3 regions of the Maritalea sp. S77 genome follow, and region 2 is predicted to be linked to each of the others. Evidence: predicted binding sites of a transcription regulator. Region 2 holds the regulator's gene; each other region holds the start of a gene.

Region 1 (3,283 bases), on a different contig from region 2:
TTTCAAATGTCGGGAGGTTTTTGAGCAGCCGCCACAAAAAGAAGCCACTTACAGGTAGGGCACATGCGCCCAAAGCCAACGAGATAAGTGTGGGCTGATAAAAAGCTAAGGAAAAATAAAACCAGCTTGGCTCGCGCAACAATTGGCTCAACGCGCTCCCATTAAACAACATCATCATTAAAAATGCTGAAAATGAAGGCCCCGCGAGCATACTCACCCAAGCAAATGCATGCGGATGCTTGCCCAAATTGCCAGCATTTTGTTGCGCTTGATCTGTCATTTAGGAACTCAATTCCTTTAGCCCCATGCGGATCAGCTTTTCGGTTTCCACACCGTCGCCTTCTTTCGCCACGATACGCGCCACGGCAGCGCTAGCCTGCGCCTGCGCATAACCCAAATTGGTGAGCGCAGAAACCGCGTCAGCCACATTGCCTGACGCAACACCTTCGCCCAACGCTTCTTGCAAACCTTGAACACCCGCATCAATGACGCCACCAACGGGCGCTTTGCCTTTAAGCTCAGACACAATACGTTGCGCCACTTTGGGGCCAACACCGGGTGCGCGGCCCACCATGGCCTTATCTTGCAAGGCGATGGACGATGACAATTCAGAAGCAGATAGAGTGGACAAAATTGCCAATGCCACTTTTGCGCCAACGCCCTGCACAGTCATCAACAACAAAAACCATTGCTTCTCACTTTCAGAGATAAAGCCGAACAATTTGAGCTGATCTTCGCGAACATAAGTCTCGATGAACAGCGACACCGCTTCGCCTTTGGCTGGCATGGCTGTCAATGTGCGCCCAGAGCAATGGGTTTCATAACAAACGCCGTTTACATCTATCAGCGCCTTGTCGTCTGAAATGCCTTCCACCAAGCCTTTTAGCTTCCCGATCATAGACTTGCCTCTCTCCGATTGAGCGCGGGACGGTGATGCGCATGCGCCACCGCAATCGCCAGCGCATCCGCCGCATCTGCGTTTTTAAATTTAGCAGTGGGCATCAACACCTTAATCATCATTTGAATTTGTTTCTTGTCCGCGTGGCCTGCGCCCACAACTGACTTTTTCACCGCATTCGCCGCATATTCGCCCACGCGCAACCCGCATGAGGCGGGCGCCAACAAGCAAACACCGCGCGCCTGCCCTAGCAAAAGGGCCGAGCGCGGCCCCGCATTCACAAAGGTTTCTTCAACCGCTGCTTCATCTGGTCGATATTCTTCAATCAGCTTTTTGATTTCATCATGTAAGCAGAGAAGCCGCTCACTAAGCTCTTCATCGGTGGGCGGTTTAATGGTGCCGGACGCGACAAATTTGAGCCGATTTCCCTCGGTATCAATCACGCCCCAACCGGTATTGCGCAATCCCGGGTCCAGTCCCAATATTCGAATTGAATGTGCGCTCACCGCCGCCCCATTTCGTGAATCAAAAAACGGCGCACACCCAATGTGCACGCCGCTTCAGTTTGAACATGTTCTTGTTCTGTACGCAAGTCAGTTGAAAGCAATTGCACCGACTTGTGCAGGATTTAGTGCTTCGAATGATCCATAGATGGCGCGCCCAAAGGAGCAGCGGGGAACATCACATCCACTTTGCCAGTTTTCTCAAACTCCAAAGTGATGTGCACCATGTCGCCTTCAGCGATGGTTTTGTTTAGGCCCATCATCATGATGTGGAAGCCGCCGGGCTTCAACTCAACAGATGCCCCAGGCGCAATCTCCAAACCCGCTTCAAGCTGCTGCATTTTCATCACGCCGTCCTTCATGCTCATTTCATGAATTTCAACTTTCGCCGCCACATCGGAAGAGGCTGCGATCAACCGATCCGCATTGTCTCCCATATTGGTGACAAGTAAAAATGCGCCGCCCGCTTTCGCCCCATTGGGTGTTGCACGTGTCCAGGCTTTTTCAATCTTAATGTCGCCAGCCATGACCATTTCAGCCATTTTATCTTTTGACATATCGTGCCCGGCATGAGCGTCGGCAACATCAGCACCGCCTTCAATTTTCAAGGCAAGTGCTGGATGCGCTGGCCGATCTTCGCCTGCAACAGGAATTTGATCCCACGCCACACTCGCCGCATCACCGCAATACTGGGTCGCTTTGAAATATAGCGTGTCACCCGCTGCCACATTGGCAATTTTACCGCGGATAACAAACTCATCATAGGCCCAGTCTTCAACGACGCCGCCATCCCAAATAACGCGCTTCACGCCCTCGCTATAGTCTTTGCCGTGTGACGTGAACATTTTTTCATAAGCACCCTTTTCAACACTCAACGCGAAGCCATGGTGAGACATGGGTTTTGCGTTGTAAAAACCTTCAGGCAACTCAACCACCAGCTTGTTGGTGGCCATGCCATCACAACCATGGGGCACGCGCACTACGGCTTTGTAGTAACTATCTGGCTGGGCAACACCAGTTTCCAAAGTGGCGTGAGCAAGGGCATTCCCTGAAAAAAGGGCAATTGAAAGTGCGGCAACAGCAGGGGCCGCGAAAAATTTCGCTGTGTTCATAATTCTATCCTCATAGATTTGATTTGAATTTGTTGGTCGAATTCAAATCGAAACGGGCGGCGCCCTTTGCGCTTGCGGCTCGAACAGATCGAGTCGCCCGACTTGAGGTTGAGAATAAAGGCTATTAGCACCGCGACTTTGAGGAATCGCAAACTGAAGAACGGGAGCGGTAGAAATGTCCGCAAGCACAAACCCAGCCACCTGCGCCATCACGCAAAGGCCACCATCTCCCTCTGCACCCGCAGGCACAGTTTCATCCTGAATTTCAATCAGGCCATGGGTAGTGCAAAGAATGAGGCCATCTTGACCATTGAGCGAAGAAAGCGCCGCTGCATAGCTGGGCAACATGGCCTGCAACAGCAAAAAAATAGCCAAGGCAACGCTGCGCTCTTTACGATCAAAGCGCGGCAGCAATTGCTTGGCTATTTCAAAAACACGACGAAGCATCGTTCGCCCTTTATGATGGTGTCAGCTATTCTTCAGACAATTTTGCCATGTCTTCATCAGACATGTCGTAATTGACATAAACGTTCTGAACATCATCATCATCTTCTAGCGCATCCATCAACTTAAATAATGTCGCACCCTTTTCGGCATCCACTGGTGTCAGGTTTTGCGGCTTCCAAATCGGGTTCACCGATTTAGGTTCGCCCAAGCTGGCTTCCAGCGCAGAAGACACATCATTGAGATCTTCAAACACACAATAGATAATGTGGCCATCTTCGCTTGATTCCACATCATCGGCGCCCGCTTCAATCGCGGCGTCCATC
Region 2 (3,283 bases):
ACGGTTTACTGGCCTCAATCTCATTGATCGTTGTCGCCGCACTCAAAGCCGTTGGCATCATTCTCGCCATTGCAATTCTTATTGCACCAGGCGCGATTGCCTATCTGCTTACCCGCAAATTAGGCCCGATGTTGATCATCGCAACAACCGTTGCCGTGTTTAGTGCCTTTACCGGCGTTTTCATCAGCTTCCATTTGGATAGCGCACCCGCGCCCACAATTGTGCTGGTGATGACCATATTGTTCATACTAGCATTCTTCTTTTCGCCCGCTGCCCAGCGCGCGCATGAGATCACAAATTGATAAGGGGGCGCGCAGCCCCCTTTTTTGATGTTTAGAGGCCAATATCCTTACGGATATGAGCGCTCAAATCTCCAACATATGCGCGGCGAACGCGTTTTGAACGTCCACCGAAATTGGCTTGACGCCGGCTGAAGATTTGGCGCCAAGCCAAACCTAATCGTTCGAAAATATTAAGTGTTAAAGCATGTTGTTTTTTCATGTTTCCTGACAAACGCGCAGCCGCGTTCGTTCTCCGAAATTGGAGTTGACAAAATGCACGCAGCCACACGGAAACCCGCGCGAAAACGCACGATTAACGATGAGTTCTCGGACGCAGAAACAGCGCCTAAGAAGGGTTAGTGTTGATGTTGTGACAGCGAGGACGCAGCCATGACGTCCTCAAAAAGAACGTCGGTTATTTAGAAACCGGCGTGGAACGCGCCGGGGACGTGTGAAATTTATGATTAAGGTTCATAATGTTCCCCTTTGCTGGTTGCGGTGTCGGGGCCCCAAAATATGGGAGGACACCCCAGTTGAAGTTACACCAATCGCTATACGTTGTTCGTTTTACGATGTCTATATAGGGTGTGACATTTTGTACATTATGGAAATGGCTGTTGCACATTGGCAACACGCACCCTTTTCACCAACCATTGCAAATCATTGAAAATATGTCACTTTTCGAGGGCGCAAATCCGGACTTGCAGAACATAGGAGGAACAGGTATGGTTGTTCAACATTTGTTCCGATTCTAAAAAGGAAGTCCAATGCTGACCCGCAAGCAACATGAATTGTTGATGTTTATCCATGAACGGATGAAGGAAAGCGGCGTGCCCCCTTCATTCGATGAAATGAAAGACGCGTTGGATCTAAAGTCGAAATCAGGCATTCATCGCCTAATTACCGCGTTGGAAGAGCGCGGCTTTATCCGCCGCCTCCCCAACCGCGCCCGGGCAATGGAAGTGGTTCGTTTGCCAGACAGCATGAACCCCTCTCTTGGTGGCAAGAAGGCTAAGTTTGAGCCTAGCGTCATTGAAGGAACACTAGGCAAAGCACCTGAGCCTGCGCGTCCAGAACCAATGTCTAACGATGCACATGCACCAGTGCATGTGCCAGTGATGGGCCGCATCGCTGCGGGTGTCCCCATTGAGGCGATTCAAACCCAATCCCATACTGTTGCGGTTCCCCCTGAAATGCTCTCAGGCGGTGAACATTATGCGTTGGAAGTGCGCGGCGACTCCATGATCGATGCTGGCATTTTTGATGGCGACACTGTGCTGATCAAAAAGCAGCAGACGGCCACCAATGGCGAAATTGTTGTGGCGCTTGTGGATGGCGAAGAAGCAACGCTGAAACGCTTGCGCAAAAAGGGCAACTCCGTTGCACTTGAAGCCGCCAACCCGGCCTATGAAACGCGAATTTTTGGTCCGGATCAAGTCGCTGTTCAAGGTCGATTGGTCGGCCTCTTCCGCAAATATTAGGCTTTAAGCGGATCATTTTTCGCCGTAATCAATTCGCCATGGCCGCGCTTGATCGTGCACGGCATGGCGAATGCTCCATTTAGCTTCGCCGTTTATCTCGCCTCTAAAGTAAGCTGCAGCTGTCCCAAATCGGCGTATATCCCAATGCCGCAGCATTTGGCTAACACCCGCACAGCTTTGGTAAAGTGAATCCTGCTCCACAATCAGGTCAACCAGTCCGCAGTCTTCCCGAACAGCAATTTTGTCGCGTGCCAGCAAGATTTTTTGCCCAGCGATATCGGCAATACAGCCGCGCGGATCACATTGCCCAGTCAACAATTGATCTTTCAAATCAACGCCCAACCACTCCGCCCAAACACGGGTAGTAAAATTATTGCCGATCCGATTGACCTGCGCCCACTGCCCATCATTTTGCTTCAGGAAAACAGAACGTGTTTGATCGGAAACCAGAAGATCAGGTGTTGACGCTGTGCCGAAAAGGCTGATCATTGCTATCACAAACAATGGCGGCACAAATCGCCATGCGGACTTCAGGATCAAAAACACCATGAGCGCGCCGCCACAAACGGGCAAAACCCAACCTTGCAGCGGCGCAACATAAGTCCAGTCTCCTCCAAGATGGGTGAAAAACTTAGCTATAGTAATAACCTGCTCAATGCCCCAACCAGCCATGTGCAGCACGGGTGTTTCCAATCCGAATGGCATCAACACGCTCGCAAAAATCAGTGCTGGAAGCACAAAGAACCCAACCAATGGCACGGCCACAAGGTTCGCAAACAATCCAAATGGTGCAAACTGGCTGAAATGCACCGCCGCAATGGGCGCAGTTGCAACGCCAGCTACCAAACTGGTCAAACTTAACCCGCCCCAAAAACGCGACCACGCGGGCCATCGCTGCACCTGCCGCACATTTCTAGTCCATTCATATACGCCAACGAGCGCGCCAACGGCGGCGAAAGACAATTGAAAGCCCGGTTTAAACACTTCATTGGGATAGAGAATAATCATCAGGATACACACAAGTGCCACGTTCCGCAGCGTAATAGCGCGTCGCCCCAACAGCACAGCAACAAATGCAATAATGAGCATAATTGTGGCCCGCTGCGTTGCGATATTTGCGCCAGAAATACCCAAATAGAACAGTGCCGCTGCCATGGCCGCAATTGCAGCAATCGTTTTGCCAGGCATTGAAAGTGGGAACATTGGCAATGCCAACAAAAACCGAAGTCCAAAAAATATGCCGCCAGCTACCAAACTCAAATGTAATCCAGAAATGGCCAACAGGTGAGCCAATCCGCTCACCGCAATTTCATCTCGCAAATCCGGAGCAATGGCTGATTGATCACCAATGATAAGTGCGCGCGCAATCGCCGCATCCCTCGGGGCCATAGCCGCGGTAAATCGCGCTGCGATGGCATAACGTATATCAAAGATCAGATTTCGAACATTTGCCCAACCAAATCTATTCGATGTTGCTTGAAATTGAATGGTCTCCAGCGCGGAGCCATAAGCACCAATTCC
Region 3 (3,283 bases), on a different contig from region 2:
TGACACGGGCTCCATCCATTTGTCTGAAATTGTGCGCGGCGATGGTTCTGGCTTGTTGTTGGGCGGCTCTGCTGATGGACAAATCAAAACTGAAATCATCGATATTGATTTTGTAAAACGCGACGGCACCAACTTGCCAGTGCGCTTGTTGCATCGCGCGGCGCGGCTTGCAGAGGGTGATTTGGGCGAAACCCGCACCCTTGTGCTTGATCGTTCTCGCGGCGCTGATTTGTCTGAAGAGTTGCGCACGGCGGAAGTGAAGTTTTCGCGGTTCTTTAACGACACGCCATTTGCCATTGCAGCTGTGGATTCCGAAGGGCGCATTTTGCGCACCAACGCGCCGTTTATGCGCACATTCGACAATGAGCGCGGTGAGCGCGCTACCGATCATTTACCGCTGTTTGATTTTGTGGCGGATGAAGCCAAGCCAAACTTGTTGACCGCATTGGAGCAGGCAAACGCTAACCACTCGACCATTGAACCTGTTGACGCGGTGCTGAAAAGCGACAATGAACGCAGTGTGCGACTATATGTTTCGGGCATTGACGATCCTGATGAACATGGCGAGAGTGCTATTGTTTATGCGCTGGATACAACGCAACAACGTGTGCTTGAGCAGCAGTTTGCGCAAAGCCAGAAGATGCAGGCGGTTGGGCAATTGGCGGGCGGCATTGCGCACGATTTGAACAATATTCTGACGGCCATTATCGGCTTTTCTGACTTGTTGCTGCTTAATCTGCGCCCGAACGATCCATCGTTTAAAGATACGATGGAAATCAAGCAAAACGCCAACCGAGCGGCAGGGCTGGTGCGGCAATTGCTGGCGTTCTCCCGTCGGCAAACTTTGCGCTTAGAAGTGCTTGAAGTGTCACTGTTGGTGGATGATCTAACCGTGCTGTTTAAGCGCTTGATTGGCGATAGCATCAGCCTCAGCGTGGAACATGCGGCGGAGCTTTGGCCAGTGCGTGCGGACCATGTGCAGCTGGAACAAGTGGTCATCAATCTGGTGGTGAACGCGCGTGACGCGATGCCGGATGGTGGCGCAGTAAATATTCGCACGCGCAATGTGGGCGAAGCCGAGGCCGCGACCTTCAATTATCGCGGTATGCCCGCAGCGGATTATGTGCTGATCGAAGTGCAAGACACCGGCACGGGCATGACGCAAGAGGTGATGGACAAGATTTTTGAACCATTCTTCACCACCAAAGACATTGGCAAAGGCACAGGCTTGGGTCTCTCCACCGTTTATGGCATTGTGAAGCAAACAGGCGGCTTCATCTATGCAGATAGCGAATTGGGCCGCGGTACGACGTTCCGTATCTTCTTGCCGAAATTTGCACATGTGGCGAAAGAAGTTGTTGAGCGTGTGGCGACCCAACGGCGTGATTTGACCGGTAAAGAGCGCATCTTGATCGTTGAGGATGAAGATAGCGTGCGGGCATTTTCTGCGCGAGCCTTGGCGTCTGCTGGCTATGTGGTGCATGAAGCGGATAGCGGCGTGGAAGCGCTGGAGGTTTTGGAAGAAATTGACGGCGAGATCGAATTGCTCATCTCTGACGTGGTGATGCCCGAAATGGACGGGCCGACATTGCTGGGCGAAATGCGCCAGCGTTATCCTGATATCAAGGTGATTTTTGTATCGGGTTATGCTGAAGAAAATGTGCGCAAGGGTCTTGAAGATGATGTAAGCGTCGAGTTTTTGCCGAAGCCGTTTTCTCTAAAACAGTTGGCGGCCAAAGTGAAAAATGTGTTGGCGGGTGAGACTGGCGATGAAGGCGATCTCGATTAGGCTTTGTGCATAGTGATTCTGCGCTCTACGTGTTTTGGCGTAACAATTCTAAGTTGAGCGCAGTTGTAACTAACCCACATGGATAATTTGCATGTGTTTTAGATCAAAAAAAGAACAAACCTGAAAAGCGTATATATTGCAGATATTTATATCGGTTGACAAAATGGTGAAAATATGAGAACAAATATAGTACAAATTATATTTTCACCCGGGCCCGAATAAATTTGCATGGGACCTTGGACTTTGGAATAAGGAGAGGGCATATGGCAAATTCACAACTTCGCGTGGTCGAAGGGGGATCTATGGATAAGAATAAGGCACTTGAAGCCGCGCTCTCTCAGATTGAGCGAAATTTCGGTAAAGGCTCTGTTATGCGGTTGGGTGAAAACTCCGCCGTGGAGGTTGAATCTATCCCAACCGGGTCTTTGGGCTTGGATATTGCATTGGGCATTGGCGGGTTGCCGCGTGGCCGTGTGATTGAAGTGTTCGGGCCAGAGAGTTCTGGTAAAACAACTTTGACACTTCATGCGATTGCCGAAGCTCAAAAAGCTGGCGGCATTTGTGCCTTTGTGGATGCTGAACATGCGCTCGATCCAGTTTATGCCCGCAAGCTGGGGGTGAACATTGATGATTTACTCATTTCGCAGCCTGACACTGGTGAGCAAGCGCTGGAAATCGCGGATACATTGGTGCGCTCTGGTGCGATCGATCTTTTGGTGGTCGACTCCGTTGCGGCGCTAACGCCTAAAGCTGAGCTTGAGGGTGAGATGGGCGATAGCTTGCCTGGTTTGCAAGCGCGCTTGATGAGCCAAGCGATGCGCAAATTGACCGCATCTATTTCTCGTTCGAAAACCATGGTGATTTTCATCAACCAAATTCGGATGAAGATCGGCGTGATGTTTGGTTCACCTGAAACAACAACCGGTGGTAACGCGCTGAAGTTTTACTCTTCTGTACGTTTGGATATTCGCCGCATCGGCGCGATTAAAGATCGCGACGAAGTGGTGGGTAACCAAACACGGGTGAAGGTGGTGAAGAACAAGCTTGCCCCTCCATTCCGTCAGGTTGAGTTTGATATTATTTATGGCGAAGGCATTTCTAAAACTGGCGAATTGCTCGACTTGGGCGTGAAGGCTGGCATGGTTGAAAAGTCTGGGTCTTGGTTCTCTTATGACAGCCAACGTTTGGGGCAGGGCCGCGAAAATGCGCGTCAATTCCTAAAGGATAACCCGCAGATTGCCTATGAGATTGAAAGTGGCGTGCGCGAGAGCGCCGGGCTTTTGACAGAGAATATGATTGCCCCACCGCAACCAGACAAAACTGAGGCTGATGAGAGCCTTGAGATTGTCGATAATTCCAACAAATAGATGTTGGAATAAATTGTCCTTGCTGACATTTAGGCGTCGAATTTATTCGGCGCCTTTTTTGTTTGTCTTGTGGCACTTTAACCGCCACTCAATTGCTGGACAGGGCGGGTTGTGGCGTGTAAAACCG

The links. The regulator LexA, encoded in region 2, represses DNA repair genes until DNA is damaged. The targets are predictions, from matches to a motif close to TGTTCNNNNTGTGTTCNG.
Region 1: ruvC (crossover junction endodeoxyribonuclease RuvC) is a predicted target of LexA. The motif match lies at 1,471-1,488, and genes of this name have one in related genera.
Region 3: recA (recombinase RecA) is a predicted target of LexA. The motif match lies at 1,966-1,983, and genes of this name have one in related genera.

What each region holds. Positions count from the first base shown of each region.
Region 1 covers NZ_JBNAGG010000004.1:167,451-170,733, reverse strand. The annotation lists gene ACP15Y_RS13940 (hypothetical protein) at 1-247, opposite strand, end outside; gene ruvA (Holliday junction branch migration protein RuvA) at 281-898, opposite strand; gene ruvC (crossover junction endodeoxyribonuclease RuvC) at 895-1,404, opposite strand; gene ACP15Y_RS13925 (copper chaperone PCu(A)C) at 1,527-2,513, opposite strand; gene ACP15Y_RS13920 (hypothetical protein) at 2,556-2,960, opposite strand; gene ACP15Y_RS13915 (YebC/PmpR family DNA-binding transcriptional regulator) at 2,986-3,283, opposite strand, start outside.
Region 2 covers NZ_JBNAGG010000001.1:227,441-230,723, reverse strand. The annotation lists gene ACP15Y_RS01130 (metal ABC transporter permease) at 1-302, shown strand, start outside; gene lexA (transcriptional repressor LexA) at 1,049-1,762, shown strand; gene ACP15Y_RS01120 (ComEC/Rec2 family competence protein) at 1,775-3,283, opposite strand, start outside.
Region 3 covers NZ_JBNAGG010000002.1:548,117-551,399, forward strand. The annotation lists gene cckA (cell cycle histidine kinase CckA) at 1-1,789, shown strand, start outside; gene recA (recombinase RecA) at 2,053-3,156, shown strand.